4 regions of the Acidovorax sp. GW835-FHT14G06 genome follow, and region 1 is predicted to be linked to each of the others. Evidence: predicted binding sites of a transcription regulator. Region 1 holds the regulator's gene; each other region holds the start of a gene.

What was found. Region 1 encodes sigma-54, which starts transcription at its own class of promoters, with help from an activator protein. Its sites were predicted from a motif close to TGGCANGNAANCTGCTTT; they were not measured.
Region 2: a site for sigma-54 is predicted at 2,327-2,344, ahead of nirB (nitrite reductase large subunit NirB). Genes of this name have one in related genera too.
Region 3: a site for sigma-54 is predicted at 3,229-3,246, ahead of AC1Q64_RS14980 (BMP family protein). Genes of this name have one in related genera too.
Region 4: a site for sigma-54 is predicted at 6,120-6,137, ahead of AC1Q64_RS12185 (6-hydroxynicotinate reductase). Genes of this name have one in related genera too.

Annotation. Positions count from the first base shown of each region.
Region 1 is NZ_JBXAGA010000009.1:16,598-24,170, reverse strand. Features, by position in the region: gene AC1Q64_RS16610 (THUMP domain-containing class I SAM-dependent RNA methyltransferase) at 1-64, opposite strand, end outside; gene AC1Q64_RS16605 (acyl-CoA thioesterase) at 61-543, opposite strand; gene AC1Q64_RS16600 (glutaredoxin domain-containing protein) at 785-1,264, shown strand; gene AC1Q64_RS16595 (RNA polymerase factor sigma-54) at 1,326-2,927, opposite strand; gene lptB (LPS export ABC transporter ATP-binding protein) at 3,100-3,897, opposite strand; gene lptA (lipopolysaccharide transport periplasmic protein LptA) at 3,909-4,568, opposite strand; gene AC1Q64_RS16580 (thiol:disulfide interchange protein DsbA/DsbL) at 4,676-5,332, opposite strand; gene AC1Q64_RS16575 (SPOR domain-containing protein) at 5,425-6,081, opposite strand; gene argS (arginine--tRNA ligase) at 6,097-7,573, opposite strand, start outside.
Region 2 is NZ_JBXAGA010000015.1:39,372-46,944, forward strand. Features, by position in the region: gene nirB (nitrite reductase large subunit NirB) at 1-2,153, opposite strand, end outside; gene AC1Q64_RS21995 (bifunctional protein-serine/threonine kinase/phosphatase) at 2,486-4,267, shown strand; gene AC1Q64_RS22000 (MFS transporter) at 4,534-5,748, opposite strand; gene AC1Q64_RS22005 (methyl-accepting chemotaxis protein) at 6,237-7,573, shown strand, end outside.
Region 3 is NZ_JBXAGA010000007.1:343,591-351,163, forward strand. Features, by position in the region: gene AC1Q64_RS14960 (glycine-rich domain-containing protein) at 1-164, shown strand, start outside; gene AC1Q64_RS14965 (enoyl-CoA hydratase-related protein) at 335-1,177, shown strand; gene AC1Q64_RS14970 (threo-3-hydroxy-L-aspartate ammonia-lyase) at 1,381-2,355, shown strand; gene upp (uracil phosphoribosyltransferase) at 2,439-3,068, shown strand; gene AC1Q64_RS14980 (BMP family protein) at 3,296-4,306, shown strand; gene AC1Q64_RS14985 (5'-methylthioadenosine/S-adenosylhomocysteine nucleosidase) at 4,418-5,383, shown strand; gene AC1Q64_RS14990 (ABC transporter ATP-binding protein) at 5,384-6,940, shown strand; gene AC1Q64_RS14995 (ABC transporter permease) at 6,966-7,573, shown strand, end outside.
Region 4 is NZ_JBXAGA010000006.1:128,164-135,736, forward strand. Features, by position in the region: gene AC1Q64_RS12160 (ABC transporter permease) at 1-738, opposite strand, end outside; gene AC1Q64_RS12165 (ABC transporter substrate-binding protein) at 915-2,126, opposite strand; gene AC1Q64_RS12170 (amino acid synthesis family protein) at 2,208-2,792, opposite strand; gene AC1Q64_RS12175 (amino acid synthesis family protein) at 2,848-3,489, opposite strand; gene AC1Q64_RS12180 (UPF0280 family protein) at 3,511-4,431, opposite strand; gene AC1Q64_RS12185 (6-hydroxynicotinate reductase) at 4,444-6,075, opposite strand; partial or broken gene AC1Q64_RS12190 (ferredoxin FdxA) at 6,251-6,343, shown strand; partial or broken gene AC1Q64_RS12195 (ferredoxin family protein) at 6,617-6,850, shown strand; gene AC1Q64_RS12200 (ferredoxin--NADP reductase) at 6,917-7,573, shown strand, end outside.

The DNA.
Region 1 (7,573 bases):
CCTCGTCGGCCAGAAAGCCCTCGACACCGGCGGCGCAAGGGAGAAAAAGTTGGAGTTGGTTCATGTCGATGGGGAGGATACGCGCTCGGACAATGCATGGGAATCCGGCGTGCCCGCGCGGGCCAGCAGCAACTGGCGGATGGAGTCAGGGATCGGGGCGACCTTGCGGCTGGCCTTGCCGATGAAGACGATGCCAATCTTGCCGCGCGCCACCTCGCGGCCTGAGGCCTTCTCGGTCATGCAAAAGACCAGGTCAAACCCATAGCGGTTGAAGTCCGCAGGCGCCATCTCCACGCGCATGGTCTCGCCATGAAAACCTTCGGACTTGTACTGCGCCACGATGTCGCCCACCACGATGGACAGCCCGCCCACATCGGCCTCAGGGTAGCCCAGGGACTGGAAAAAGCGCACGCGCGCTTCGGACACCAGGCTGAGCAGCTGGGCGTTGTCCAGATGCCCGCCCTGGTTGACGTGGCTGATGTAGATCTGCAGTTCGGTGGCAAAACCGAAGTGCGCGGGAAGGTCGAAGACGATGCGGGCCATGGGGCGGAAAGTGGTAGGGCAAAACAGGAAGCGGGGGGACGGGTACCAACGGCGGACATAGCGCATTGCGCGACAGACAATGTCTGCCTTCCAGGCACCCGATGAGAAGCACGCGGGGGTCACCAGCCCATCCACACCGTGGCGCCCGTGCCGCTGCATGGGGGTGTTGCGCACGAGTCCTGTGAGCCGGGCGCCACTGTCTCGTATGCTCTCGGGCAGTGGATTTTACCGGAGCCCCCTCATGCGCCTTTTTGTTCGGACCCTGCTGACCACCCTGGCGCTGGCAGTGATGCCTCTGGCTGCCAACGCTCAAACACTCTACAAATCAGTGGGAGTAGACGGCAGGGTGGTCTACAGCGACCAGCCACCGGTGACTGGAGCCGTAGAGAAAACGATGAAGCTGGAAAACCTGCCAGTCAGCGTGGTGCCAGGCGCGGCCTCCACTCCCCAAGCAGCAACCCCCGACACCCCACAGGTCGCAATCGCACGAGGCGATGTGGTGCTTTATATGGCCACCTGGTGCGGTTACTGCAAGGCGGCCAAGGCCTATCTGACTAACAAGGGCATCGCCTACCGGGAGTTGGACATCGACACGCCTTCTGGCAAGGCTGCGTTCAAGCAACTGGGTGCCAGAGGTGTGCCAGTCTTGCTGACCAACGGCCAGAAAATCGCCGGGTTCACACCCCAGGCGTATGACGCGGTATTCATGGCGCGCAAGTAATCCGTCAGCATCCTGCGTTCAGGGCGTTGAGGGAGGCTTATGCTCTTCAATGCGTTGAGCACTACAACGCCTTGCGCAGATTGGCCGGCGCGATCTTGAGCGCCTCGCGGTACTTGGCCACCGTGCGGCGTGCGCACTCGATGCCCTGCTCCTTGAGCATCTCGGCAATCTGGCTGTCGGACAGCGGCTTGGCGGGGTTTTCGGCAGACACGAACTGCTTGATGAGCGCGCGCACGGCGGTGCTCGATGCATTGCCGCCGGTCTCGGTGCCCAGACCCGAGCCAAAGAAATATTTGAGCTCGTAGGTGCCAATCGGTGTGGCCATGTACTTGGCGGTGGTCACGCGGCTGATGGTGGACTCGTGCAGGCCCAGCTCGTCGGCGATGTCGCGCAGCACCAGCGGGCGCATGGCCAGTTCGCCGTGGGTGAAGAAGTTCTTCTGCCGCTCGACGATGGCGCGCGAGACGCGCAGGATGGTGTCAAAGCGCTGCTGGATGTTCTTGATGAACCATCGCGCCTCCTGCAGGCGCTGCTGCATGCCCTGATGTCCCTCGCCGCCCTTGTGGCCGCGCAGTGCGCCAGCGTAGATGTCGTGCACGCGCAGGCGCGGCATCACGTCGGGGTTGAGCTGCACGATGAAGTTGTGCTGCCCGCTGTGCCCATTGGCACGCCCGGCTTTGCGCACGATGACGTCGGGGATGATGATGTTGCGCTCTACATCGGCAAAGCGGCGGCCGGGGCGGGGCTCCAGCCGTGCGATCAGCGCCATGGCGGCACGCGTGCGCTCTTCGCCGCTGGCGCCGCCTTCGCTGCACAGCAGCGTCAGGCGACGGATGTCGCGGCGGGCCAGCATCTCCAGCGGCTGCTGGCAGATCGAGAGTGCTGTACGCACCGTGTCCGGGTCGGCATCGCTGTCTTCGTCGGCGGCCAGGGCCGTGAGCTGCAGCGTCAGGCATTCGGCCAGGTTGCGCGCGCCCACGCCCACAGGCTCCAGGCTTTGCAGAAGCCGCTGGGCCACGGTGAAGCGGTGCACCAGCTCCTCAATCTGCTCCAGATCGTCGGGCCCGGCCAGGCTGATGGCCAGCTCTTCGAGCGGCTCTTCGAGGTAGCCATCGTCGTTCAGCGATTCGATGAGAAAACGCAGCGCGGCCGTGTCCACTTCAGACAGCCGCAGCGACAGCGCCTGGCGGTGCAGAAAGGCGGTGAGCGATTCTTGCGAGCGGGCCAGCTCGGTAGCGTCGGCCCCGTCGCCTTCCGCATCGTTGCGGGTGCGTGCCGGGGCGTCGCCGCCCCACTCGGCGTCGTTGGGCGCCATCTCAACGGTGCCGTCGCCGCTCCAGTCGGGCTCGTCGGCGCCTCCACCGGGGATTTCAGCCTCGTTTTGGCTCTCAGTGCTGGTACTGTTTGCACTGACAGCTCCTGAAAACATAGCATCATCGGCACCGTAGTCGTCGGCCTGCGCGGGCGTATCGGCGGCTTCCAGACCAAACTCCTCGCGCGGTGCTTCGTCGGCATTGCGTTCGAGGAACGGGTTTTCGTCGAGCATCTGCTCGACTTCCTGCGAGAGTTCGAGCGTGGACAACTGCAGCAGCCGGATGGACTGCTGGAGCTGGGGGGTCAATGCAAGGTGCTGCGAGACGCGCAGCGAGAGTCCAGGCTTCATTGATTGAGCGCCGCCGGGCCGCCCCAAGGCGCGAAAGCCCCCTTGGGGGGCAGCGAACCACGCGCAGCGGGGAGCGTGGGGGCACAGTGCTGCGCCGCCGGGCCGCCCCAAGGCGCGAAAGCCCCCTCAGGAGGCAGCGCAGTACACAAAGTGACAAGCGTGGGGGCCATGTCTACATCCTGAAGTGTTCGCCGAGGTACACACGGCGCACTTCGGCGTTGTCCACGATCTCGGAGGGGGTGCCCTGCGCCAGCACGCGGCCGTCGCTGATGATGAAGGCGTGGTCGCAGATGCCCAGCGTCTCGCGCACGTTGTGGTCGGTGATCAGCACACCAATGCCGCGTGCCTTGAGGAAGCCGATGATGCGCTGGATCTCGATCACGGCGATGGGGTCAATGCCCGCAAAGGGCTCGTCCAGCAGGATAAAGCGCGGCTGGGTGGCGAGGGCGCGGGCGATCTCGACGCGGCGGCGCTCGCCACCGGACAAGGCCAGGGCAGGCGATGCACGCAGGTGGTCCACACGCAGCTCTTGCAACAGGGCCGTCAGGCGCTCCTCGATGGCGTCGCGCGTCAGCGGCTGGCCGTCGTCGGCACGCTGCAGCTCCAGCACTGCACGCACGTTTTCTTCGACGGTGAGCTTGCGGAAAATGGAGGCTTCCTGCGGCAGGTACGACAGCCCCAGCCGTGAGCGGCGGTGGATGGGCATGTGGGCCACCGAGTGGCCGTCGATACGGATGTCGCCCGCATCGCTGCGCACCAGGCCCACGATCATGTAGAAGGACGTGGTCTTGCCCGCGCCGTTGGGGCCCAGCAGCCCCACGACCTCGCCTTTTTGCACCACCAGCGACACATCCTTGACGACCTTGCGGCTGCCATAGGACTTGGCCAGGTGCTGAACCTCCAGGCGGCTGCCCGACTGGGAATCGGGCCCCAGGCGGTTATCAGCCCGGGTATCAGGACCAGTACTCACAGCGGGCCCGCTCACTTGGCGCCGCCGCCAAGGCTGTTGCTGGGGCGCAGCGCCGGTGCGGGCGCGTCAGGCACTGCGGCTGGGGCCGCCGCGCCGGACGGCGGGTCTTTGGGCGCCAGCACGGCACGCACGCGGCCACCGGACGCTGGCGTGTCGCCTGCGGCAGCAGACGACGCTGGTGCCCTCTGGCCGTCCACCGTGAACACGTCGGTGAGGTTGTTATAGACGATCACGGCACCGGTGATCTCGTCGTTCAGTACCGACCCACGGTAGCGGCGGAGTTCGGCGCGGGTGATGAAGCGCACGTTGTCGGCTTTGCCGTCGTACTCGATGACCTCGCTCTCGCCTTCGATGAACTCGTCTGGCACTCCAGCTACGGTGTCGCGCTTTTGGCGGAAAAACGCCCGTTTGCCCGCCTCGGCCGTGACCACGCCGTATTGGTAACCGTCGGCGTCCTGGCGCACATCCAGCCGCGCACCGCGCAACACGATGGTGCCTTTGGTCATCACCACGCGGCCCGAGAACACGCTGGTCTGCTTGAGTTCATCGTGGCGCAGGGCGTCGGCCTCGATGTTCATGGGCTTGGCACGGTCGGCCTTTTCGGCGTGTGCCATACCCGCAAGACCGGTCAGGGCTGCGAGCAACAGGAGGGGGAGTAGGCGGTGGGTCATAGGGCACGAATCTTGCAATGATTGTAGCCACCCGATAGTACCCACCCCGAAAAAAAGCCCGCATCAGCGGGCTTTTGGAACAGCTTGCCGACAGAGTCGGCACCTTGTCAGGCTTTGCGCGCCGTGGCCGCCAGGTATTCGACCACTTGCAGCACCGTCTGCATGCTGCCAGCCATCGTGCCGTCGGTGTAGTACTTGCCCGCCACGCCCATGGACGGCACGCCTTCGACGCCATACGAATCTTGCAGCTGCGAGGCGCGACGCACCTGGTTGGCCACGCTGAAGGAACCATAGACTTCCTTGAACTTGGCGGCATCCACGCCCTGCTGGGTCACCCAGGCCAGGATTTCGTCGTCCTTGGCGAGCTTGGCCTTCTCCACATGGATGGCGCGGAATACCTTGGCGTGCAGCGCGTCGAGCTTGCCCATGCCTTCGAGTGTGTAGTACAGCTTTTGCTGGGGCACAAAGCTGGCGTTGAACGCCACGGGCACGCGGCGGATGGAGAGGTCCTTGGGCGCGGCCTTGACCCAGGCGTCCAGCGTGGGCTCAAAGGCGTTGCAGTGGGGACAGCTGTACCAGAAGAACTCGATCACATCGACCTTGCCAGCGGGGGCATCGGGGGCGACGGGCTTGTCCAGCCGCTTGAAGTCCTTGCCCTCCTTGAACTGGCGGGCTTGCGCCATGGCGGGGTTGGCCACTGGCAGCGTCAGGGCAGAAGCGGCAACCGCCGACGCGGCGGACAAAGAAAACTCACGGCGTTTCATGACAAAGACTCTCCTGGTTCAGGTATGGGGGATGTGAGACATCCCTTTACAAAAAGTTCAGCCCTGGCGTTGACGCCGTTTTGGCAGGCCTGTCAGCGCTGCACGCGCACCAGCGCCGACTCCAGCCCGGCGCCATCGAGCTTTTCCTTGAGCACCTCGGCATCGTCACGCTTGGTGAAGGGGCCGATGCGCACCCGGAAGACCGCACGGCCATTTTGCTCACGCTCGCTCACGCGGGCCTCCCAGCCCAGCATGGCCAGCTTGGCGCGCTGGGCGTCTGCGTCGGCCTGGGTGCGGAAGGCGCCCGCCTGCACGAAGTAGTCAAACGGGTCCACACTGCCCTTGGCCGCTGCCTTGGCCACGGCCAGATCGCCCAGCGGATCGGCGCCTGCCTTGCTCTCGGCCTTGGCGTCGGCTTTGGCCTCTGGCTTGCTCGCTGCAGGCTTGGCCGCTGAGGCGGCAGCGCGCACCTCGGGGGCAGGTGCCGATGCAGGAGACGATGCGGCGGCTGCAACCGGTGGCGCGGCAGGACGTGCCGGATTCTTGCCATACAGCGGCGAGTTCGGATCCCAGTTCTTGTTCTTCTGGGATTCGGCTGCGTCCATGTCTGCCCCCCGACCATTGCCCTTGTTCAGGAAGGGCACCGGCACCTTGGTCACATACACGGCCACGGCCAGCGCCGCGCCCAGGCCCACAATGACCCCGACGATGAAGCCGACAATGGTCCCGCCCGTCTGTTGCTTTTTCATATTGGTAGTAACTGCTTACATTCTGGCTGGGGCCGACACGCCCAGCACGGCCAGGCCATTGTGCAATACCTGGGCGGTGGCGGCGACCAGCGCCAGGCGCGCCTTCTTCACCGCCTCGTCATCCACCAGGATGCGCTCGGCATCGTAATAGCTGTGGTAACTGGCGGCCAGGTCGCGCAGGTAGAACGTCACATCGTGCGGCGCCTCGCCATCTGCGGCGGCGGTCAGCATCTCGGGGTACTTGGCCAGCTGCAGCATCAGCGCCTGGGCCTGAGGGCCCTCCAGCGCGGACAGGTCCACATCCTTGAGCGAAGCCACATCACCACCGCCCGCCTCTTGCCAGGCGCGCAGCACCGACTGGATGCGCGCATGCGCGTACTGCACGTAGTACACCGGGTTGTCGTTGTTCTGGGCCACGGCCAGATCCACGTCGAAGGTGTACTCGGTGTCGGGCTTGCGGCTGAGCAGGAAAAAGCGCACCGCATCCTTGCTGGTCCACTCGATCAGGTCGCGCAGCGTGACGTAGCTGCCCGCACGCTTGCTGATCTTGACCTCTTCGCCGCCCTTGACCACCCGCACCATGGTGTGCAGCACGTAGTCGGGGTAGCCCTGCGGAATGCCCACATCGGCCGCCTGCAGGCCGGCGCGCACGCGGGCGATGGTGCCGTGGTGGTCCGTGCCCTGGATGTTGACGACCTTGGTGAAGCCGCGCTCCCACTTGGCAATGTGGTAGGCCACGTCGGGCACGAAGTAGGTGAACGTGCCGTCCTGCTTGCGCATGACGCGGTCCTTGTCGTCGCCGTAGTCGGTGCTCTTGAGCCACAGCGCGCCGTCTTGCTCATACGTCTTGCCGTTGGCCACGAGCTTGTTCACGGCAGCCTCGACGCGGCCGCTGGTGTACAGGCTCGATTCCAGGTAGTACTCATCAAAGTGCAGGTTGAACGCCTGCAGGTCCTTGTCTTGCTCGTTGCGCAGGTAGGCCACCGCAAACTGGCGGATATTGTCGTAATCCTCCACATCGCCATTGGCCGTGAACTCGCGGTCGTCGGCCTTGACGGTGGCCTTGGCCTTGAAGGCCTCGGCAATGTCGGCGATGTAGTCACCGTTGTAGAAGTTCTTGGCCAGCGGGTTGTCGCTGTCGGTAGGCCAGCAGTCGTCTCCGGGCTTGAAACCCTTGGCGCGCAGCTGCGTGCTCTTGGTCAGAGTGTCGATCTGCACGCCCGCGTCGTTGTAATAGAACTCGCGGTGCACCTTCCAGCCCTGGGTGCTGAACAGGTTGCAGATGGCATCGCCCAGCGCGGCCTGGCGGCCGTGGCCCACGTGCAGCGGGCCCGTGGGGTTGGCCGACACGAACTCGACCAGCACCTGCTGGCCATTGCTGGCCTGGTAACCAAAGCGCTCGCCCGCAGCCAGCACCTCACGCACCACTTCCTGCTTGGCGGCGGGTTGGAGGCGGATGTTCAGAAAGCCAGGGCCCGCGATTTCGATGGCG
Region 2 (7,573 bases), on a different contig from region 1:
TTGATGCCGCCGTTGCCGGCCACGTACATCTCCCAGCCGCTGTCCACGCCGATGATGCCCACGTCCTTGATGCCGGCTTCTGCGCAGTTGCGCGGGCAGCCCGACACCGCAAACTTGACCTTGTGCGGGGCGTACATGCGCCACATGGCGCGCTCGAGGTCCTTGCCCATCTGCGTGCTGTCTTGGGTGCCCATGCGGCACCACTCGCTGCCCACGCAGGTCTTCACGGTGCGCAGCGCCTTGGCGTAGGCGTGGCCGCTGGGCATGCCAATGTCCTTCCACACGTTGACCAGGTCTTCCTTCTTCACGCCCAGCAAATCGATGCGCTGGCCGCCCGTGACCTTGATGGTAGGGATGTTGTACTTGTCGGCCGCATCGGCAATGCGGCGCAGCTCGTCAGCCGTGGTTTCGCCGCCCCACATGCGCGGGATGACGCTGTAGGTGCCATCCTTTTGGATGTTGGCGTGGCTGCGCTCGTTGATGGCGCGGCTTTGCGGGTCGTCCTTCGCGTCCTTGGGCCAGGTGCTGATGAGGTAGTAGTTGACGGCGGGGCGGCAGGTGGCGCAGCCGTTGGGCGTCTTCCACTCCATAAATTGGAATACGTTGCCAATACTCAGCAGCTTGTTGGCGCGGATCGCGTCGCGCACCGCCTGGTGGCCGTGGTCGGTGCAGCCGCACATGGCCTTGGTCTTGGGCGTGGCGCTGTAGTCGCCACCGGCAGTGAACATGATGATCTGCTCGACCAGGCCCGTGCACGATCCGCACGATGCGCTGGCCTTGGTGTGCTTGCGCACTTCATCCAGTGTGAACAGGCCCTTGTCCTTGATGGCCTTGCAGATGGCACCCTTGGTCACGCCGTTGCAGCCGCAGACCTCGTCGCCGTCCTGCATGGCGGCGGCCTTGCTCTGGCCCTGGTGGCCGGTGTCGCCCAGGTGCGATTCGCCAAACATCAGCTTGTCGCGAATGTCGGTCACGCTGCGGCCGTCGCGCAGGAGCTTGAAGTACCAGCTGCCGTCCACCGTGTCGCCATAGAGGCAAGCGCCCACCAGCTTGTCGTCCTTGATGACCAGCTTCTTGTACACGCCGCCAAAGGGGTCGCTCATCACGATCTCTTCGGTGTTATCGCCGCCCTGGAAGTCGCCGGCGCTGAACAGGTCGATGCCCGTGACCTTGAGCTTGGTGGAGGTGAGTGAGCCCTGGTAGCGGCCGATGCCGAACTCGGCCAGGTGGTTGGCCAGCACTTTGCCCTGCTCGAACAGCGGGGCCACCAGGCCATAGGCAATGCCTCGGTGTGCCGCGCATTCGCCCACGGCATAGATGCGGGCGTCGGTGGTGGTCTGCAGCGTGTCGCTCACGACAATGCCGCGGTTCACGTGCAGGCGCATCTTTTCGGCGAGCTGCGTGTTGGGGCGGATGCCCACGGCCATCACCACCAGGTCGGCGGGCACTTCGGTGCCGTCCTTGAACTTGACGCTGGCCACCCGGCCTTCGGCATTGCCCACCAGCTCCTGGGTCTGCGCACCCATCAAAAAGCGCATGCCACGGTCTTCCAGCGACTTCTGCAGCATCTTGCCCGCCACGTCATCGAGCTGGCGCTCCATCAGCGAGGGCATCACGTGCACCACGCTCACGGTCATGCCGCGCTTCATGAGGCCGTTGGCGGCTTCCAGGCCCAGCAGGCCGCCGCCGATGACCACCGCGTGCTTGTACGTGGCGGCTGCGTCGATCATGGCCTGTGTGTCGGCGATGTCGCGGTAGGCCAGCACGCCTTTCAGGTCCTTGCCGGGCACGGGCAGGATGAACGGGTTGGAGCCCGTGGCCATGATGAGGCGGTCGTACTCGGCGGTGATCACATCGCCGTCCTTGCTGCTTGCGCTCACCACGCGGCGCACGCGGTCCACGTCGGTCACGGTGAAGCCGGTGTGCAGCGTGATGTGGTTGTCGGCGTACCACTGCCAGTCGTTGAGGATGATCTCGTCGATGGTCTGCTCGCCAGCCAGCACCGGCGACAGCAGAATGCGGTTGTAGTTGGGGTGCGGCTCGGCCCCGAAGACCGTGATGTCATACAGATCGGGGGCAATCTTGAGCAGCTCTTCCAGCGTGCGCACACCGGCCATGCCGTTCCCCACCATCACCAGTTTGAGCTTTTTCATCGTGACTCCGTCGGTTCCATCGCCTGGGCGATGCAAAAAACAAAAAAGGCGTCCACACGATGCAGCTCCGACATTCCATCGAAACCGCATGTGGGGACGCCTTCGTCCATACAACCCCTTGGTGCGCCGTTGCACCGCTGAATTGCGTGGCCCAGCTGGGCCGTTGCTTCGGGTAAGCAATGCCCGTGCCAGAGTTTGTGCACTGATGTGGGGTGATCCGGTGTTGTCCGCCCTGCAGAGGGCGGAGTTTTGGGTGTTGACGGGTGGCTCGGCTGCGCGGCGCGGTGCGTGCATGCACCACCTTGGGCATGGAACCTGCATGGAGGTGGTGCATGAGTTTTGAACTGGACATCGGCCACACCTCGCAGGCCGGGCGCAACGAAGTCAATGAAGACTTTGCCGCCCTGTTGCAGGGGCAGGGGCGCGACCGGGAACGCGGCGCCATTGCTGCCATTGCCGATGGTGTAAGCACCGGAGGCAAGGGCCGAGAAGCCGCACAGACCACGGTGAACACCCTGGTGAACGACTACTTCGCCACGCCCGACACCTGGGACACCACCGTGGCGCTGGACCGCATCCTGAGCGCGCACAACGGCTGGCTGGCGTCGATGAACCGGCGCCGCCAGCCCGCCGTGGGCCTGACCACGCTCACCGCCGTGGTGCTGCGCGGCCAGTCGTACACGTTGGCCCATGTGGGCGATACGCGCGCCTATCTGCTGCGGGGCGGCCGGCTGCAACTGCTGACGACCGACCATGTGATGGCGCAGCGTGACCTGGCGCACCAGCTCACCCGCGCCATGGGTCTGGACGACCATGTGGTGGTGGATTACAGCCAGGGCGAACTGCACAGCGGTGACCTGCTGGTGCTGCTGTCCGATGGCGTGCACGGCAGCCTGCCCGAGCGTGAACTGCGCCAGTTGCTGCTGCAGCCGCAGGATGCCAACACCCCCAGTGCCGCCAGCGCCCAGGCGCTGAGCGAGGAGATCACACGCGCAGCCCTGCGCCGGGGCAGCACCGACAACGTGACCGCGCTGGTGGTGCGGGTGCAGGGGGCGCTGGAAGCCACCTTGCAGGATGAGTCCCGCCGGGCGCAGCACTTGCCAGTGTTACCGTTGCTCAAGGTGGGCGAGCCGGTGGATGGCCTGGTGGTGACCGCGCTGGTGGCCGACAGCGGGGTGCACCGCATCTACCAGGTGCGCGACCCGGCCACACAGCGGCTGTACGCGCTCAAGACGCTGGTGCCCGCCCGCGCGCACGATGCGCAGGAGCGCGCCACTCTGGCGCATGAGGCCTGGGTGGCCCGGCGCATGCAGTCCGGCCATGCGGCGGTGCACCTTGCGCGCCTGAACACCTGGCCGCCAGAGCAGGGCGGTGCAAGCCCCGGCGCCAGTGCGTTTTATCTGCTCTATGACTGGCATGCGGGCCAGACCCTGGGCCAGCGCCTGCGCGGCCGCCAGCACCTGGGCGTGCCGCAGGCCGTGTCGGTGGTGATGCAGACGGCGCAGGTGCTGGGCTGGCTGCATCGGCAAGGGGTGGTGCACCGCGACATCAAGCCCGACAACCTGCACCTGGGCGACGACGGCGTGCTGCGGGTGCTGGACCTGGGCGTGGCCCTGTCGGGCCGCGAGCCCGAGGCCACGCGCCGCCTGCACGCAGGCACCCCCAGCTACATGAACCCCGAGCAGTGGCCGGGCTATGAAAAGAACGGGGACCCTGCCGGCCAGTTGCCCGATGCGGGCAGCGACCTGTTTGCCCTGGGCGTCACGCTGTACCAGCTGCTGAGCCATGGGCGCCTGCCCTATGGCGAGGTGGTGCAGTACCAGCTGGGCCGCTACCACCGCGACCCGCTGGCCCCCAGCCGCCACAACCCCAGCGTGCCCATCTGGCTCGACCAGATCGCCTTGAAGGCCGTGGCCCGCCAGCGCACACAACGCTTTGAAACCGCCGAGGAACTGCTGCTGGCCCTGGAGCGGGGGGCTTCGCGTCCCTTGTCCGCCCCTGGCCCGCAGCCGCTGATGCAGCGCGATGCCACGGCGCTGTGGAAGATCGCGCTGGCGGTGAGTGTGCTGGTGAACCTGTTGCTGGTGTATTGGCTGCTGTTTCTGCCGCGATGAGAGCGATTGATTCGCTATTGAAAATATAGCTATCGATGCATATGAGAAATGCGCTTGGTGACGATTGGGCTTGAAATGTGGGGTGGCCGGCGCGTTGACTGACTACGGACGTTCACGCGCCCCGGGCGCGGCCACCCTTCTGGCGAAAGTCTGGCAAGCGCTGTCGCTGTCGCGCTTACTTGCTCAGCGCCGGTCATGCGCTGCGCGCACGGCCCCCCTTCTGGCGAAAACGCGGGCAATGCTGCGCATTGGCTGGCTACTCCAGCTCAGGCACTGCGTGCCCGACCGCCCTTTTCCGCCCACGTGCGGGTCCAGCGGATCTGCATAACCCGCAACAGCACCAGCATGGCAGCGGCGCACACCGCAATGCCCACAAAGCCCCACAGGTAGGTGCCGGTGTACTGGCGCGAAAAGCCCATGCCGTTGGGGATGAGGCCGCCACCCAGCGCGCCGATCTCGCCAATCATCGAGCCGGCGACGGCCGTGGACAGCGGCCAGCGCAGCGGCACCAGCTGGAACAGCGCGCCGTTGCCCGCGCCCAGTGCCGCAAAACACACCAGGAACAGCAGCATCGTCACCGGCAAGGAGTTTTCGGCCAGGCCGCACAGCACCATGCTCACGGCGGTGATGGCCAGCACACCCGTGAGCGTGTTGACGCCGCCCCAATGGTCGGACAGCCAGCCGCCCATCACCCGCAGTGCCGCACCCAGAAAGGCGGCCAGCATGGTCAGTTGCCCTGCCTGCACCTTGCTCACGCCAAACTGGTCGTAGAAGTAGCTGGGCAGGAAGGCCGTCAGACCGATGAAGCCGCCAAAGGTCACGGCGTAGATCAGGCTGAACGCCCAGCCGTCTTTTTCAAAGAGACAGGCAATGTGTTCGCGAAACGTGGCGTGGGGCGCGAGGTCCGGCGGTTCCTTCGCATACACCGCCATCACCACGGCGGGCACGGCCACGCTCACGGCGGCAAAGCCATACACCGCCTGCCAGCCAAACTTCTGCGCCAGGGCAGGCGCCAGCAGCGCTGCCACGGCAGTGCCCACATTGCCTGCGCCCACGATGCCCATGGCCAGGCCCTTGTAGCGCGGTGGAAACGAGCCCGAGCCCAGCGAAAGCGCCACACCAAAACTCGCCCCCGCCACGCCCAGCAGGATGCCGAGCGCCAGCAGATCGTTGAAGGTGTGCACGAACAGGTAGCCATAGCCCATGGCCAAAAAGATGCCGGCCATCTCGACCAGGGTGGCGCGCTTGCGGCCGATGTACTGCGCCAGGATGCCCAGCGGAAACCGCATCAGCGCTCCCGCAAAAATCGGTATGGACAGCATCATGCCCATCTGGGTGGGGGAGAGCTGGAAGCTCTCGCGGATGAACGGCGCCATCGCACCGTTGATGACCCACACCGCGCACGAAAAGCCGAAGTACAGAAACGACGCCCACAGCGTGGGTGCGTGGCCGGATTTGAGGAACTCTCTGAAGTAATGCATGGGTGTGAGTGCAAAGGGCTGAGGGGGTGACCCCTTCGCCCGGCCAGAAAACAAAAAGGCGTCCACACGGACCGCGCGGGCTGACCAGCCCCAACGCACTCCGTGAAGACGCCAACGTCCTGTTCGCCCAATCCGCCATTGCACCGGGCTGACACGCGGCCAACGTTGGCCGCGCCTTACGGCAAGCAATGGCTATGCCAGTGCCGATATGGGGGAGGGATTGTGAGGAAATTGCCATAAAGCGCTTGTGAGTTAAGCACTGCCAGCTATCAAAAATGAAGCACATTCTCTGCCAAATGCTCACTTTGGTGCATTGCAGCGGAGTGCGACGCACAGTGTTGGTGTTGCGCACTGAGTTGGTGAGTTCGCGATGGAGGTGCCATTTTTCTGTTTCAAATCCATGGCCTTCGTCATAGGATGTGTTCGGCTTTTCCACTGCCGTGTTGCCCGGTCAGGGAGCGACAAGGCATCTACGAAATGGGGTTCCCATGCGCGTCAATCTGCCGGTCAGCCAGCACGAATATGCGTTTCCCAAGGGCCAGACTCTGGTGTCCACCACGGACCTCAAGGGCCGCATCCTGTACTGCAACCCGATGTTCATCGAGGTCAGCGGCTACGAAAAGGAAGAGTTGCTGGGCCAGCCCCACAACATCGTGCGACACCCCGACATGCCCGAGGAGGCCTACCGCGACATGTGGGAGACCATCGCCAAAGGCATCCCCTGGTCGGCCCCGGTCAAGAACCGGCGCAAGGACGGTACGTTTTACTGGGTGATGGCCAACGTCACCCCGCTCATGCAGGGCGACCAGCCCACGGGTTACATGTCGGTGCGCACCGAAGCCACGCGCGAACAGATCCAGGCGGCCGAGTCGCTGTACAAGCAAATGCAGGCCGAAAAGCAGGCGGGCACGCTGGTGCACCGGCTCTCGGCCGGGCAACTGGTCAAAGACACCCTGTGGGGCCGTGTGGCCCGGGCTTTGGCGCTGGGGCCCATGGGCAAGATGATGGTGTGTACCTTGCTGCTGGTGGTGGCCTCGTGGTGCGCCGCCTTGCTGGGCGGGCACAAGCTGTCGCTGGCATCAGGGGCCGCGTGGCTGGGGGTGGTGGTGCTGGCGCTGGGCATGGCGGTCTACCTGCACCAGGTCACGGTGGCGCCGTTGTCGCAGATGCTGCTGTGGGCCAACCGCATGGCCGCGGGCGACCTTACCCAGAAGATATCGGCGTCGCGCAGCGACACGGTGGGCCAGCTGCAAAAGGCGCTGGCGCAGCTCAACGTGAACCTGCTGTCCATCGTGCGGGACGCTCGGCAGGAGAGCGAGCACATGCAGGTCTCCACCCGGGAGATTGCCCAGGGCAACCAGGACCTGTCGTCGCGCACCGAGGCGCAGGCCAGCAACCTGCAGCAGACAGCCGCGTCGATGGAAGAAATCACCGGCACCGTCAAGCAAACCGCCGAATCCGCGCGCCAGGCCACGGTGTTGGCGACCCAGGCCACCCAGGTCACCGAGCGCAGCAGTGCCGCTGTGGACGGTGTGGCCAGCACCATGAAGCAGATCCAGGCTGCATCCGGCCGCATCAGCGAGATCACGCAGCTGATCGACTCCATTGCCTTTCAGACCAACATCCTTGCCCTCAACGCCGCAGTGGAGGCTGCGCGCGCCGGGGACCAGGGGCGGGGCTTTGCGGTGGTGGCCTCCGAGGTGCGCAGCCTGTCGCACCGCACGCTCTCGGCCGCCAAGGAGATCCGGCAGCTCATCGACGACTCGGCCACCAAGGTGACCGAGGGCCATGAAAAAACCGACGCTGCGCAGAAAACCATGACCGA
Region 3 (7,573 bases), on a different contig from region 1:
CGGGCGGCAGCGGCGGTGACAGCTACTGCGGCACCAGTTTTTCGGACGGCAGCTACAGCGGCAGCTCGGGCGATTTTGGCGGCGCCGAGAGTTCGGATGCAGGCAGTGACGGCGGCGGGGATGGCGGGGGAGACGGCGGCGGTTGTGGTGGTGGCGGGGACTGAGCGCCTGAACCACCGACCCCGTTGGCGACACAACGCCAGCCCCAATCACTCTCTTTTTGATAGCTACCCGAGCATGATGCACTAGCGCATGCAGCCAAAATTGCCTGAAATCAAGCCCAGTCACCCAGGCGACGACCGGGCCTGCGCACACCGGTCTACAGTGGCACCCCATGAACACCCTCACCTGCTTTTCCCTCAGCATCACTGACCATGTGGCCCATCTGGTTCTGAACAAACCCGAGGCCATGAATACCATGCACCCCACCTTCTGGCGCGAGCTGGACGCGGTGCTGGCACAGCTGCACCAGGCGGGCGCGGCGCGGGCGCTGGTCATCAGCAGCACCGGCAAACATTTCAGCGCGGGCATGGCGCTGGAAACCTTTGGCGGCGCCATCACGATGGACGACCAGAGCCCCGAGGGCCGTGCCGCCATCTTTGACCTGCTGACGGACATGCAGGCCACCTTCACCCGCATCGACAACCTGCGCATCCCCGTCATCATGGCCATCCACGGCGGCTGCATCGGCGGAGCGGTGGACATGGTCACCGCAGGCTGCATTCGCTATGCCACGGCCGACGCGTTCTTCTGCATCCAGGAGATCAACATCGGCATGGTGGCCGACGTGGGCACGCTGCAACGCCTGCCCAAGCTCATCCCTCTCGGCGTGGTGAAAGAACTGGCCTACACCGGCCGCCGCTTGAGCGCCGCCAAGGCCCTGGGCTACGGCCTGGTCAACGAGGTCTTCGACACCCAGGAAGCCATGCTGGCCGCCGCGCTGCAGTGCGCCAAGGAGATCGCGTCCAAGCCCCCGGTGGCCATTTGGGGCACCAAGCAGGCGGTGAACTACGCGCGCGACCACAGCGTGGAAGACAGCCTGCGCCAGATGGGCTGGCTGCAAGGCGCCATCTGGAGCAACCAGCATGTGCGCGAATCGGTCATAGCCATGAAGCAAAAACGCGTGGGCGAGTTCCCGGCACTCACGCCGTTGCAGCGGTTCAGCGAGCTGGGCTGACCGCCACCGGGCCGCGCCATGCGGCCCGTGGTATTGGGCTCACAGGCATGTGCCACATCAAAATGTATAGCTGCCCAGGCATACAGCACTAGCGCTTGCAAGCCCTTTTGCTTGAAATGGTGAGGCAAAGGGCTATCATCAGGCTTCAAGGGCTGGGCCAGGTATGGCCGTCTTCCAGCCCTGTCCACAAGGATGCCGCCACCATGACGCTGCCCAGCCTGACCCCACCCACCTACGACGATGTGGCCGCTGCCGCGCACCGGCTCAAGGGCATGGCGCACCGCACACCCGTGCTGCGCTCCAGCACCGCCGACGAGCGGCTGGGCGCGCAGCTGTTCTTCAAGTGCGAGAACCTGCAGCGCACCGGCGCCTTCAAGTTCCGGGGTGCGTTCAACACCCTGGCCCAGTTCACCGACGAGCAGCGCGAGCGCGGCGTGCTCGCCTTCTCTGCTGGCAACCACGCCCAGGCGATTGCGCTGTCAGCCCGGCTGCTGGACATGCCCGCCGCCATCGTCATGCCCGAGGACGCCCCAGCCTCCAAGATGGCCGCCACGCGCGACTACGGCGCCCAGGTCGTCACCTACAACCGCTACACCGAAGACCGCGAGGCCATCAGCCGCCGCCTGGCGCTGGAGCGCGGCATGACGCTGGTACCCCCGTTCGACCACCCCCATGTCATCGCTGGCCAGGGCACGGCCGCCAAAGAGCTTTTTGAAGAAGTGCCCGACCTGGACTACCTCTTCGTCTGCGTGGGCGGCGGTGGCCTGCTGGCCGGCAGCCTGCTCGCAGCCGAGGCCCTGGCGCCGCAATGCCGGGTGGTGGGCGTAGAGCCTGCGGCGGGCAACGACGGCCAGCAGTCGTTCAAAGCTGGACACGTGGTGCAGATCCCCACGCCCCACACCATTGCCGACGGCGCACAGACCCAGGCCCTGGGCCAGCTCACCTTCCCCATCATCCAGCACCTGGCCGACGACATGGTCACCGCTACCGACGAGCAACTGGTGGAGTCCCTGCGCTTTTTTGCCGAGCGCATGAAGATCGTGGTCGAACCCACGGGCGCCCTCGCGTTCGCCGGGGCCCAGCACGGCAACGTGGACATCCATGGCGCGCGTGTCGGCATCCTCATCAGTGGCGGCAACGTCGATTTGTCGCGCCTGGCACGGTTTCTGGCAGACTAGCCCCCACTTTTTTACCCACTGTGTGGCAGAGCGTGCCTGTGCACCGGCACTGAGGCCTCTGCCCTTCTCCTTTCAGGTTCCCCATGAGCAACGTCACCGTCATCACCCACCCCCTCGTCCAGCACAAGCTCACGCTGATGCGCAAGAAGGACGCCAGCACCAACAGCTTTCGCCGCCTGCTCGGAGAACTCTCCACGCTGATGGCGTACGAAGTGACCCGCGACATGCCGCTGCAGGATGTCCAGATCGAAACCCCGCTGGAGACCATGACCGGCAAGATGATCGACGGCAAGAAACTGGTGCTGGTGTCCATCCTGCGTGCGGGCAACGGGTTTCTGGACGGCATGCTCAACGTGGTGCCCGGCGCGCGCGTGGGCCACATCGGCCTGTACCGCGACCCGGCCACGCTACAGCCGGTGGAGTACTACTTCAAGATGCCGTCCGAAATGGACGAGCGCGACATCATCGTGGTGGACCCGATGCTGGCCACCGGCAACTCCGCGGCCGCCTGTGTGGACCGCCTGAAAAAGCTCAACCCCCGCTCCATCAAGTTCGTCTGCCTGCTGGCTGCGCCCGAAGGTGTGGCCACGCTGCAAAAGGCGCATCCCGATGTGCCGATCTTCACCGCCGCCATCGATCGCGAGCTGAACGACCACGGCTATATCCTGCCGGGCCTGGGCGATGCGGGTGACCGTATCTTTGGCACCAAATAAGCGCACAGCCGCCTGGTCATGCACCAGCCACCGCAGGAGGGCCTTTGTGCCCGGCGGTGGCTTTTTTCATGGCTGCGCTCCCACGTCCGCAAATTTTTACCACTTGGTGGCTTTCCTCTGGCAGACTTGCCAGCGGTTTGCCGCAGTCCGGGGGGCCTACTGGCGCGCTCCTTGCTAGGACAAAGGCACCTCCAACCCTTTGTTCGCTTGTCTGAAGGACCCCCACCATGACCACTCGCCGCATCTTCACCGGACGCCTGCTCTGCACCTCCATGGCCCTCTCGGCCGCCATGGCGATGGCGCCCTCTTTGGCCTTCGCGCAGTCCAAGATCAAGGTCGCGGCGATCTACACGGTGCCTTTTGAACAGCAATGGGTCAGCCGCATCCACAAGGCGCTGAAGGCCGCCGAGGCACGTGGCGAAATCGAATACAAGGCCAGCGAAAACGTGAGCAACGCCGACTACGAGCGCGTGATGCGCGAGTACGCCACCGGCGGCAACCAGCTCATCGTGGGCGAGGCCTTTGCGGTAGAAGCCGCCGCCCGCAAGGTGGCCAAGGACTTCCCCAAGACTTCGTTCCTGCTCGGCTCCTCCGGCAAGCCGCAGGCGCCCAATTTCAGCGTGTTCGACAACTACATCCAGGAGCCCGCGTACCTCAGCGGCATGGTGGCTGGCGGCATGACCAAGACCAACAAGATCGGCATGGTGGGCGGCTTCCCCATCCCCGAGGTCAACCGCCTGATGCATGCCTTCATGGCAGGCGCCAAAGAAACCAATCCCAAGGTCGAGTTCACCATCACCTTCATCAACAGCTGGTTTGACCCACCCAAGGCAAAGGAAGCCACCTTCGCCATGATCGACAAGGGCGCCGACGTGCTCTACGCCGAGCGCTTTGGCGTGAGCGACGCGGCCAAGGAAAAAGGCAAGCTCGCCATCGGCAACGTGATCAACACACAAGAGCAGTACCCCGACACCGTGGTCGCATCGGCCCTGTGGCACATGGAGCCCAGCATTGAGCGTGCGCTGAAGTTGGTGAAAGAAGGCAAATTCACACCCGAGGACTACGGCCCGTATTCCATGATGAAACACAAGGGCTCGGAACTGGCCCCACTGGGCACGTTCGAGAAGAAAGTGCCTGCCGACATCGTCGCCAAGGTCAAAGCCAAGGAGGCCGACATCCTGGCCGGCAAGTTCACCGTGAAGGTGGACGACAGCCAGCCCAAGTCCACGGCCAAGTAAGCACCGGATGCAGCGGGCGCCGTGCCCGCGTCCTCAACTTCTGTGCACAGGCCACCCCAGCAAAGCGGTGGCCTGTTTGTTTTGATGTTCACCGCTATTGGCTCACCCACCATGTTTTCGCACCACACCACCAAGCCGACTCTGACAACCCGGTGCACCCGCCTGCTGGGCGCCCTGGCCCTGGCCGCCGTGGTCGCGGGCTGTGCCGCCACCTCGCCTGGCAAAACAGCCGTGCGGCTGGACGATACACCCCGCATCGCCGTCATCTCCGCCTTTGCGCCCGAGCTGAACGTGCTGCTGCCCCAGGTGCAGCAGCCCGCCAAACACAGCATCAACGGCGTGGAGTTCACCACCGGCACGCTCGAAGGCAAGCCTGTGGTGGTGTTCCTCTCCGGCATCAGCATGACCAACGCGGCCATGAACACGCAGCTGGTGCTGGACCGCTTCCACGTGAGCCACGTGGTGTTCAGCGGCATCGCGGGCGGTGTCAACCCCAGCCTGCACATTGGCGACGTCACAGTGCCCGCGCAGTGGGGCCAGTACATGGAATGGCTGATGGCGCGTGAAGACCGACCCGGCCAGTACAGCGCCCCCGCGTGGATGAAAAGCGAGCTGACAATGCCCGCCTTTGGCATGATGCACCCGCGCCCGGTGGAGGTGCGATCGGCTGCCAACCCCCAGCTCAGCAAGAAGTTCTGGTTCGAGGCTGACCCCAAGATGCTGGCCACCGCCCTCAGCCTGCAGAACGTGGGCCTGGAGCACTGCCTGGCCGCCACCTGCCTGAAGCAGCGCCCGCAGCTGGTGGTAGGCGGCAACGGCGTATCGGGCCAGGCCTTTGTGGACAACAAGGCCTTCCGCGAATACGCCTTCAAGACCTTCGAGGCCAACGTGCTCGACATGGAAACCGCCGCCACCGCCATGGTCGCCCACAGCAACGGCGTGCCCTACATCGCCTTCCGGTCGCTGAGCGATCTCGCCGGTGGTGGTGATGGCGAGAACGAAATGGGCACTTTCATGGGCCTGGCTGCCGCCAACTCGGCCAAGGTGTTGCGGGCGTTTCTGGCGGCGTGGAAGTAGATGGCCTCCACCAACGCCCCCGTCCTGAAACTGTCGGGCATCACCAAGCGTTTTGGAAAGCTCGTCGCCAACCACAGCATCAGTCTGACCTTGGCGCGCGGCGAGGTGCTGGCCCTGCTGGGCGAAAACGGCGCGGGCAAGTCCACGCTGATGTCCATACTCTTCGGGCACTACATGGCCGACGAAGGCAGCGTCGAAGTCTTCGGCCAGCCCCTGCCGCCCGGCCAGCCGCGTGCGGCGCTGGCGGCGGGCATTGGCATGGTGCATCAGCACTTCACGCTGGCCGACAACCTCACGGTGCTGGACAACGTGCTGCTGGGCACCGAGCCGCTGTGGCAACCGTTATCACGCCGCAGCGAGGCGCGTGCCAAGCTGCTGGCGGTGTCACAGCAGTTTGGCCTGCCCGTCAACCCCGATGCCCGCGTGGGCAGCCTCTCAGTGGGTGAACGCCAGCGCGTCGAAATCCTGAAGGCACTCTACCGGGGCGCCCGCATCCTCATCCTGGACGAACCCACCGCCGTGCTCACCCCGCAAGAGAGCGAGGCGCTGTTCGACACCCTGGCGCAGATGGTGGCGCAGGGCCTGTCCATCATCTTCATCAGCCACAAACTGGGCGAGGTGCTGCGCGTCTCACACCGCGTAGCCGTGCTGCGCCAAGGCAAGCTGGTGGCCGAGGCGCCTGCACAGGGCACCACGCAAGGGCAGCTGGCGCAGTGGATGGTGGGCCATGCGATTGAGGCCGCTGAGCGCCGCCCCGCGCAGAACGTGGGCGAGCCCATCTGCACCCTGACCAATGTCAGCACCGCTCTCGCAGGGCGCGACCGATTGAATGATGTGTCTCTCACCTTGCGCGCAGGCGAGATCGTGGCGATTGCAGGTGTGAGCGGCAACGGCCAAGTGGCACTGGCCGATGTGTTGTGCGGCGTGCGCAGCGCCTCCTCCGGCCAGGTCACCCTCCGCGGCGCCCCTCTGCAAGCACGGCCCGCGTGGCTGGTCGGCCAGGGCGTGGCCCGCATCCCCGAAGACCGCCACGCCGTGGGCGTGGTGGGTGACCTGCCCGTGTGGGAGAACGCTGTGGCCGAACGCCTGCGCGGGCCCTGGTTTGCGCACCCGTGGTTCCGCGCCTTCTGGGTCAAACGCCGCGCCGCGCGCCAGCACGCGCAGCGCGTGGCCGAGACCTTTGATGTGCGCGGCGGCGGTGCCGACGCGCCTGCGCGGTCGCTGTCGGGCGGCAACATGCAAAAGCTCATCCTGGGCCGGGCGCTGATGCCGCCGAAGGACGCAGCAGGCTACACCGCGCCTGCGCCCCAGCTCATCGTGGCCCACCAGCCTACTTGGGGGCTGGATATTGGTGCGGTGATGTTTGTGCAGCAGCAGCTCATTGCCGCGCGGGATGCAGGTGCCGCAGTGCTGCTCATTTCTGACGACCTGGACGAGGTCCTGGCGCTGGGTGACCGCGTGGCCGTGATGCACGACGGACAACTGAGCGAGGCGCGACGCGCTGAAGACTGGACACGCGAAGCCATCGGCCTGGCCATGGCGGGCGCTGCCCATTGAGCGACAACAACAAGAACAACCCAGCATGAGACTTGAAAAACGCAACCACACCTCCCCAGCCGCCTACGTGCTGGCGCCGGTGGGCGCCGTGGTGTTCACACTGATCGTCAGCGCCCTGCTGGTGCTGTGGGCCGGGGCGCCCGTGGGCCAGACCTATGCGCTGCTGCTGCAAGGCGCGTTCGGCTCGGTGTTTGCGCTGACCGAAACCCTCACCCGCGCCACGCCACTGATCCTGACCGGGCTGGCAGCGGCCGTGGCCTTCCGCGCGCGGCTGTTCAACATCGGGGCCGAGGGACAGCTCTACGCCGGGGCGCTGGCCGCCGTGGCCGTGGGCGGCATGCACGGGGGCACGGGGCTGGAGTGGTCGCCCTATGTGCTCTTTCCGCTGATGATGCTGGCGGCCGCGCTGGCGGGCGCAGCGCTGCTGCTGGGCCCGGCGCTGATGAAGGCGCGGCTGGGCGTGGATGAGGTGGTCACCACACTGCTGCTCAACTTCATCATGCTGCTGCTGGTGTCGGCCCTGCTCGATGGGCCGATGAAAGACCCGCTCTCCATGGGCTGGCCGCAGAGCGTGGCACTGCAGGGTGATCTGGAACTGTCCAAGCTGGTGCCGCAGACGCGGCTGCACACGGG
Region 4 (7,573 bases), on a different contig from region 1:
GTACGCGCCCGGGATGGAGCCCATGCCACCCACCACCACCACCACGAAGGCGGCACCGATGGTGTGCAGGTCCATCTCCAGCGTCGCGGGCTCGCGCGGCAGTTGCAGTGCGCCACCCAGCCCGGCCAGCATCGCGCCCAGCGCAAACACGGCCGTGAACAACCAGGCCTGGTTGACGCCCAGGGCGCTCACCATCTCGCGGTCTTGCGTGGCGGCACGCACCAGCGTGCCGAACCGGGTGCGCGTGAGGAGCAGCCAGACCGCGCCCAGCACCAGCGGACCGACCACGATGAGGAACAGGTCGTAGCTGGGAAACTGCCGCCCGAGCAGGCTCACGGAACCCGAAAGGCCCGGCGCGCGCGGGCCCAGCAGTTCGTCGGGGCCCCAGAGCCACAGCACGGCGTCCTTGATGACCAGCACCAGTGCAAACGTGGCCAGCAGCTGGAACAGCTCGGGCGCCTTGTAGATGCGGCGCAGCAGCACCACCTCGATCAGCGCCCCCAGCACGCCAACGATCAGCGCGGCCAGCGGCAAGGCCACCCAGAAGCCCAGGGCACCGCTCAGGCGCTCGACCAGCGAGTACGCGACGTAGATGCCCACCATGAAGAACGAGCCATGGGCAAAGTTCACGATGCGGGTCACGCCAAAGATCAGCGACAGACCCGCCGCCACGAGGAACAGCGACGACGCGCTCGCCAGCCCGTTGATGAGCTGAACGATGAAACCCGAAAAACTCATGTTCAATAAACCCTGTAGGGCCTGTTCACACTATTTTTGCCAGCGCGAAGGCCATGAAAGAAGCCGGCCGTGCCCCAGCCGACACCAGCCAGCACCCGCAGAATTTGCCTGTGCCGGGCTGCCGGTAGCGTCTGCCGGGACCGAGGCGCGGCAGGCGCCTCAGACCTCAGAGGGAATCAATCAGCGCTTCGCGACTTCTTCACGTCGGCAGCGGACGGCTGGTACTTGGCATCGGCGCCATCCAGGTAGACGTAGTCCACCATCACGCCCTTACCGCCTTCGTTCTTGGTGCGACCGACAAACGCGCCCATGGTGGCCTGATGGTCTTCAGGACGGTAGGTGATCTTGCCGAATGGGGTGTCTACCTGCAGACCCTTGAAGGCTGCGACCAGCTTGTCGGTGTCAGTGCTCTTGGCTTTGGCAATACCGGCTGCAGCCGACTTGATCATGCTGTAGCCCACCACCGAGCCCAGGCGCGGGTAGTCCTTGAACTTGGCCTGGTATGCCTGCTCGAACGCCTTGTGTGCGGGGGTGTTGATGCCGTACCAGGGATAGCCGGTCACCAGCCAGCCGTTGGGGGCCTCGTCTTTCAGGGGGTCCATGTATTCGGGCTCGCCCGTCAACACGCTGACCACCTCGATGCCCTTGAAGAGGCCGCGCGTGTTGCCTTCGCGCACGAACTTCGACAGGTCCGCGCCAAACAGCACGTTGAAGACGGCGTCGGGCTTGGCATCGGACAGCGCTTGCACGACGCTGCCGGCATCCACGCGGCCCAGCGGTGTGGCTTGTTCGGCCACAAACTCCACGTCGGGCTGCGCGGCCTTGAGCAGTTGCTTGAACGCCGCCACCGCAGACTGCCCGTATTCGTAGTTGGGGTAGACAACGGCCCAGCGCTTTTTCTTCATCTTGGCGGCCTCGGGTACCAGCATGGCGGCCTGCATGTAGGTGCCGGGACGCAGGCGGAAGGTGTACTGGTTGCCGCCTTGCCAGGTCATCTTGTCGGTCAGCGGCTCGCCTGCGAGAAAGAAGAACTTCTTCTGCTTGGCGAAGTCGGCAACTGCCAAGCCGGTGTTCGACAGGAAGGTGCCAGCCAGCACATCGACCTTCTCGCGCGACACCAGCTCTTCGGCCACACGAACGGCGTCGCCGGGGTTGGCGTTATCGTCGCGCGTGATCAGTTCGATCTTTTTGCCATTGACGCCGCCCGCAGCGTTGATCTCATCGACCGCCAGCTCCATGCCTTTCTTGTAGGGCTCCAGGAAAGCGGGCTGCGCCTTGTAGCTGTTGACCTCGCCAATCTTGATCACGCCTTGGGCAAAAACAGGGGCCAGGGTAAGGGCCAATGCAGCCGCAGCCGTGGCACGCATGAGGTTTCGTCGCATCGTCATGGGGAGACTCCTGAAGGATGGTTGGAGAGAGATCGAACGGGGGGTGAGACAGGACAGGTGTATGTTGTACGCGCGCCGGGCTCAGCGCAGGCCGTCAACGCCTTTTATTTCAGAGGCCGTGAGGCCGCCGACACGTGGCAACGGCCGTCCGCTGTCGGTCACGACAACGGCCACCACGATTTCATTGGCCCGCGGGGCATCGGCTACACGGGCTTCCATGGCGTCGAAATGGCTGCGCACGTAAGCCGCATCCTTGTGGCCCAGGGGCACGTCGATGGCCGTGCCGAGGCCGCCCATCTTCTTGCTGGATGGGACCAACGCGGCACCCTTCGCGACAGCCACACGCAGTGGTGCGCCCAGCTTGGGGTGGAGGATGGCGGCGGCGTGCTCCAGCTCGCCCGCCTCGCCCACGATGGCGGCCTTGCCGTAGCTGTGCGCATCGCCCGGGGCAATGCCCAGGGCCTGCACGCAGCGGGCGCCCAGAAGGCCTCCCAGCTCCTCACCGATAGCGATGAGTTCGTCGAGGTTTTCCACATAACGTCCGGCAAAGGGGTTCTCGATCACGGCCATGGCCAGCGCCTTGCGCACCGGGGGCTGAACGTCACGCCCCATTTCCACGCGGACCTCGTCGGTCTGGACGATGATCTTTCGAATCTTGGCTGGCATTTTTTGACTCCTTGGGATCTTGTCTTGTTCGATGGTGTGCGGGTCGGCGCGCGGCTCAGCGCAAGCCGTTCCACTGGCTGATGTCTGCCGCCTTGAGTCCTCCGACACGGGCGTGGATGCGCGGGCCCGTGGTCATGGCAAGTATGAACACGATCTCATCAGCGGAGGGCGCGCCCGGAACACGCACTTCGATCGCGTCGAAATGGCTACGTACATAGCTGGCGTTGATGTGGGTGAGCGGCACGTCCAGCGCCGCACCGGGGCCACCCACCTTCTTGGTGGAGGGCACGATAGACAGCGCATTCGCGGGTTGCCCGGTCTTCTCTTCGGCCTGACCCTTGGCGTAGGCGTTGCGGTCGCCCTTCCAGCCCAGCAGTTCGCGCATGGCGTAGCCGCCGGGCACATGCCACAGCGCGCCGTGTTCCAGCTCGCCGGCCGCGCCCACGATGGCGCCTTTGCCATAGGTCTCGATGCGCTCGGCAGGCACCGCCATGGCCTTCAGGAGGCGCTGGGCCATGTCCAGCCCCACGTCCTGCAGCGCGTCCATCATGGGGAGGATGTCGGGCTCGTAGCGCCCCGCAAAGGGGTTGGTCAGCACCGCGCCGATGGCACCACGCAGCAACGGCACATCGGCCACCGGCCCGAATTCGTGCCGGATTTCCTCAAGATGGGTGAAAACGCGTCGTATCTGGATCATTCTGTAAACCTGTGCAATTCGTTAAGCAAATACTGAACCAACTTCCGATTCCATCACTGCGTGTGGGAGCCACACGGCACCCGCCAGGGCTTGTGGTGCTGCGGTCGCCACGAACTGCCCCTGGCACGCCAGCAGTGCAAACCACAGCAGGCCGCCGGACTGCAATTCTTGCGCTTTTTGCAACCCCTGATGCAAGGCCCTGCGAACCTGCTCCTCGGGCAAGGCAGGAACGTCCACAGTGACGGGAATGGCACCCAGGTCACTGTCGTCCCGCACTTGCCACGCCGGCATGCGACCAATGCGCGCGTCCTGCACATCGACCGCATTGGCCACAATGGTCGCCGCCGCATCGGCCTGCGCCGCCGTGCGCGCCAGCACCGTGACACTGTCCGCAATACCCAGCGACTGGCTGCGCCCGCGCCACCCACTGGTGGCCACACCACGCACCGGCATGGCGCTGTCGATGCGGATCTGCCCATCCAGCACCAGGCCGTTGCGCAACTGTGCGGCGTTCAGTGCAGCGATGTCAGCGTACACCCCCACCGTGACCGACTGGCCATGCGCCAGGTGCAACGCAATGTCGCCCCCGTTGTTGACCCAGGCGCGGTCAATGCCAGGCTGGTCATAGCACGCCAGAATCTCCTGCGCCACCGAGCCTGCCACTGCCGCCATTGATGTAATGAAGCCCGTGCGGTAAGGACTGCAAGCAGCCCACATGCGACGCGCCACCACGCCCTGCACACCACAGCGTTCGCCCACCGGCGCCCGCAAACCCGGGAGTTCACTCACCAGTTCCTGCAACAGCCGGTCAAAGCGTTGCCATGCGCATTCATGCGCCTGCACTACGGCATTGCGCTCCCCTTCGGCCTGGAGGATGAGGTCCATCGGCCCATGCTGGAAATGCCAGCGGCCATCGGACAAGAGCTTGCGGCAGGCGTTCACAGAGCGACCCACTCAGCCCAGCAGAGGTGGGCGGCCCAACGGCCACGGATTGGCGGCAGGCAAGGTCTGCCAGACGCGCGCCTGCGGTGCACCATCGTTGTGCCACGCACCGCGCTCCAGCACGTCGCGCAGGCTGCGAATCTGTTCGGTGTGCCCGCCCAGCGCTTCGTAGTCCGCACGGCGCATGCTGAACTCGATGGGCGCCACGATGGCGGGCGTGGGCACGGTGCCAAAGCTGTTGTCCGGCATGCGCAGCACGTCTACCATCACGGTGATACCGCCGCCAGGCCATACATAGGCAGGGGCACCGCCACAGGTCACGTTGACCAGCGCGTTTTTGATGGAGCGCGTGAGCAGCACCGGGTTCTCGGTGACCCCTGCGCGCAGGCTGCCGCCGGCTCCGCCGAGGAACAGCACGGAGGCCAGCGAGGGCTCGCAGTTTTCGCCAATGCGGTCCACGATACGGCGCACCTCGGCAGGCATCTCGGATTCAACCGGATGGAGTTGCTCGTCCAGCACGTACCAGGAGGCATGCTCGCCGGTGGTGGAGGTCATCAACAAGCGCAGCCCCGGCCAGGCCACGGATTCGTCCCAGCCCTCGATGATGGACAGCGGGTCGGCAATGTCGGTGCCGCCCCAGCCGGTGCCCGGGTTGGCCACCTGAAAGTAACGGCCCGGTGTGGACTTGCGCCCGCGCATCTGGATGCCCGAAGGCTTCATGTCGAGGCAACGGCCCGCCTGGTGCTCGGTGAGCACGCCGGTGATGTGGTCATCCACCACCACCACCTCGTCCGCATGGCCGAAGAACTGGCGCGCAAAGATGCCAATGGCCGCAGAACCGCAGCCAACACGCATGCGCTGTTCGGCCACACCGTTGACGATGGGCGCCCGCCCCGCCTGGATCACCAGTTGCGAGCCACCGTCGATGGTGAACTCCACGGCCTGCTTGTTGCCCAACGCCTGCATCATCTCGGCGGTGATGCGGCCCTCCTTCTTGGTGCCACCCGTGAGGTGGTGCACACCGCCCAGCGACAGCATCTGCGAGCCGTACTCTGCCGTGGTCACATGGCCCACCACCTCGCCCTTGCAGCGCACGTTGGCCTGCTCGGAGCCGAGGAAGCGGTCGGTGTCGATCTTCACCTTGAAGCTGCAGTAGCTGAAGATGCCCTCGGTGACCACGGTGACCATGTCCACGCCATCGGTCTGGGAACCCACGATGAAGGGCGCAGGCTTGTAGTCGGGGTAGGTGGTGGACGAGCCCACACCCGTGACAAAAACCTCTTCACTCAACAGCAAGTCGCCAGACCAGGGCTGCGGCGCGACCGCAGACTCTGCGTCGGCACCCTCTTGCCCATCGCTAGTCCCTGCGCGGCTCACAAACGGCACCAGCGTGGCCTCGCCTGCCTCCAGGGTTTTGCGCAGCAGCACCACCGGATCCAGCCGCACGAGCACGCCGGCATGGTTGGCGTAACGGTCACACGCGCCTGCCCGGCCTTCGGAAATCTGGCACAGCACCGGGCACGCGTTGCACTCTACCTTGGCGGCGTTCATGCGCTCGTTACGGGGCCGGGCGCGCTCGAGCACCTGCGGCAGATCTGGCGCGTCCATGCCCGGCAGCCCATCGGTCTTGGTGTGTTCAGTCATCGTGGCAACCCATTCATTGCATTGTTGCAGGTGCTTGTACGCGCATTGCATTTTGTGTAGCATTCACTTAACTTAAATGTTGTGAACACTACATCTAATGTCAATGTAGCGGAATCAACCAGACTCTGCAATGGTGTTTTCGCACCCCCAAAAATGGTGCACAAGGAGCCCCAAAATGACGCACGTTGTGACGGACGCATGCATTCGGTGCAAGTACACCGACTGCGTCGATGTGTGCCCTGTTGATTGCTTCAAGGAGGGGCCTGGGAACCTGCTCAAGGTCTTTTCGGGGATCGCGTTGGAATGCAATCGGGATGAGTGGATGCTTCGGATGCGCCGCATGGGCTCATGCCCATGCAAGCGGCCGGGGCGTCCAATCACCCGATTTCATTCCAACCCTTCGGGCAAGTGCCTTTTCGGGTGGTCTGCAGCGTTGCGGCGCTTGCCAAAAGCACGGGCTATTGGCTGCACACCGCGCCTTGCATCCCACCCCGAGAAGGGACTTGCGCGACCCCGAAAAGACCTTGAGCAGGTTCCATCCCTGGTCATTGACCCCGACGAATGCATCGACTGCGCGGTGTGTATTCCGGAGTGCCCGGCCAACGCCATCTATGCAGAAGACGACCTGCCCGAAGGGATGGAAGTCTTTCTGCAGTTCAACAAAAAGCTGGCGCCCCCGCTCCCCACAATCACCAAAAGAAAAGCGGCTTTGCCAGATGCGGAACAATGGAGGGTTGTGAGCCACAAGCTTTCAGGCCTGAACATTGCGCTGTAGAGCGCATGTGGCCCTGCTCTTCAGCCAAATTCCTTATTTGCTTCCAACTTTTCCATCTAACGCACCATGAGCGCCTTTCTTGACGAACGCGTACTGACGGTCCACCACTGGACGGACCGCCTTTTCTCCTTCACCACCACGCGCGACACCGCGCTGCGCTTCTCCAACGGTCATTTCACGATGATTGGCCTGCGCGGCGAAAACGGCAAACCGCTGCTGCGCGCCTACAGCATCGTGAGCCCCAACTACGAAGAGCATCTGGAGTTCCTCTCCATCAAGGTGCCCGACGGCCCGCTGACCTCGCGCCTGCAGCACATCAAGGTGGGCGACACCATCGTGGTCGGCAAGAAGCCCACAGGCACCCTGCTGATCGACTACCTGCTGCCCGCCAAGCGCCTGTACATGCTCTCCACCGGCACGGGCGTGGCCCCGTTCCTGAGCCTGATCCGCGACCCAGAGACCTACGAGAAGTTCGAGGAAGTCATCCTGGTGCACGGCGTGCGCGAGGTGAAGGAGCTGGCCTACCACGACTACATCACGCAGGAGCTGCCGCAGCACGAGTTCTTGGGCGAGATGGTCACCAAGCAGCTCAAGTACTACCCCACCGTGACGCGCGAGCCCTTCAAGCACCAGGGCCGTGTGACCACCGTGATCGAAAACGGCCAGATGGCGCGCGACCTGGGCCTGCCCGCGCTCAACCCCGCCGAAGACCGCGTGATGATC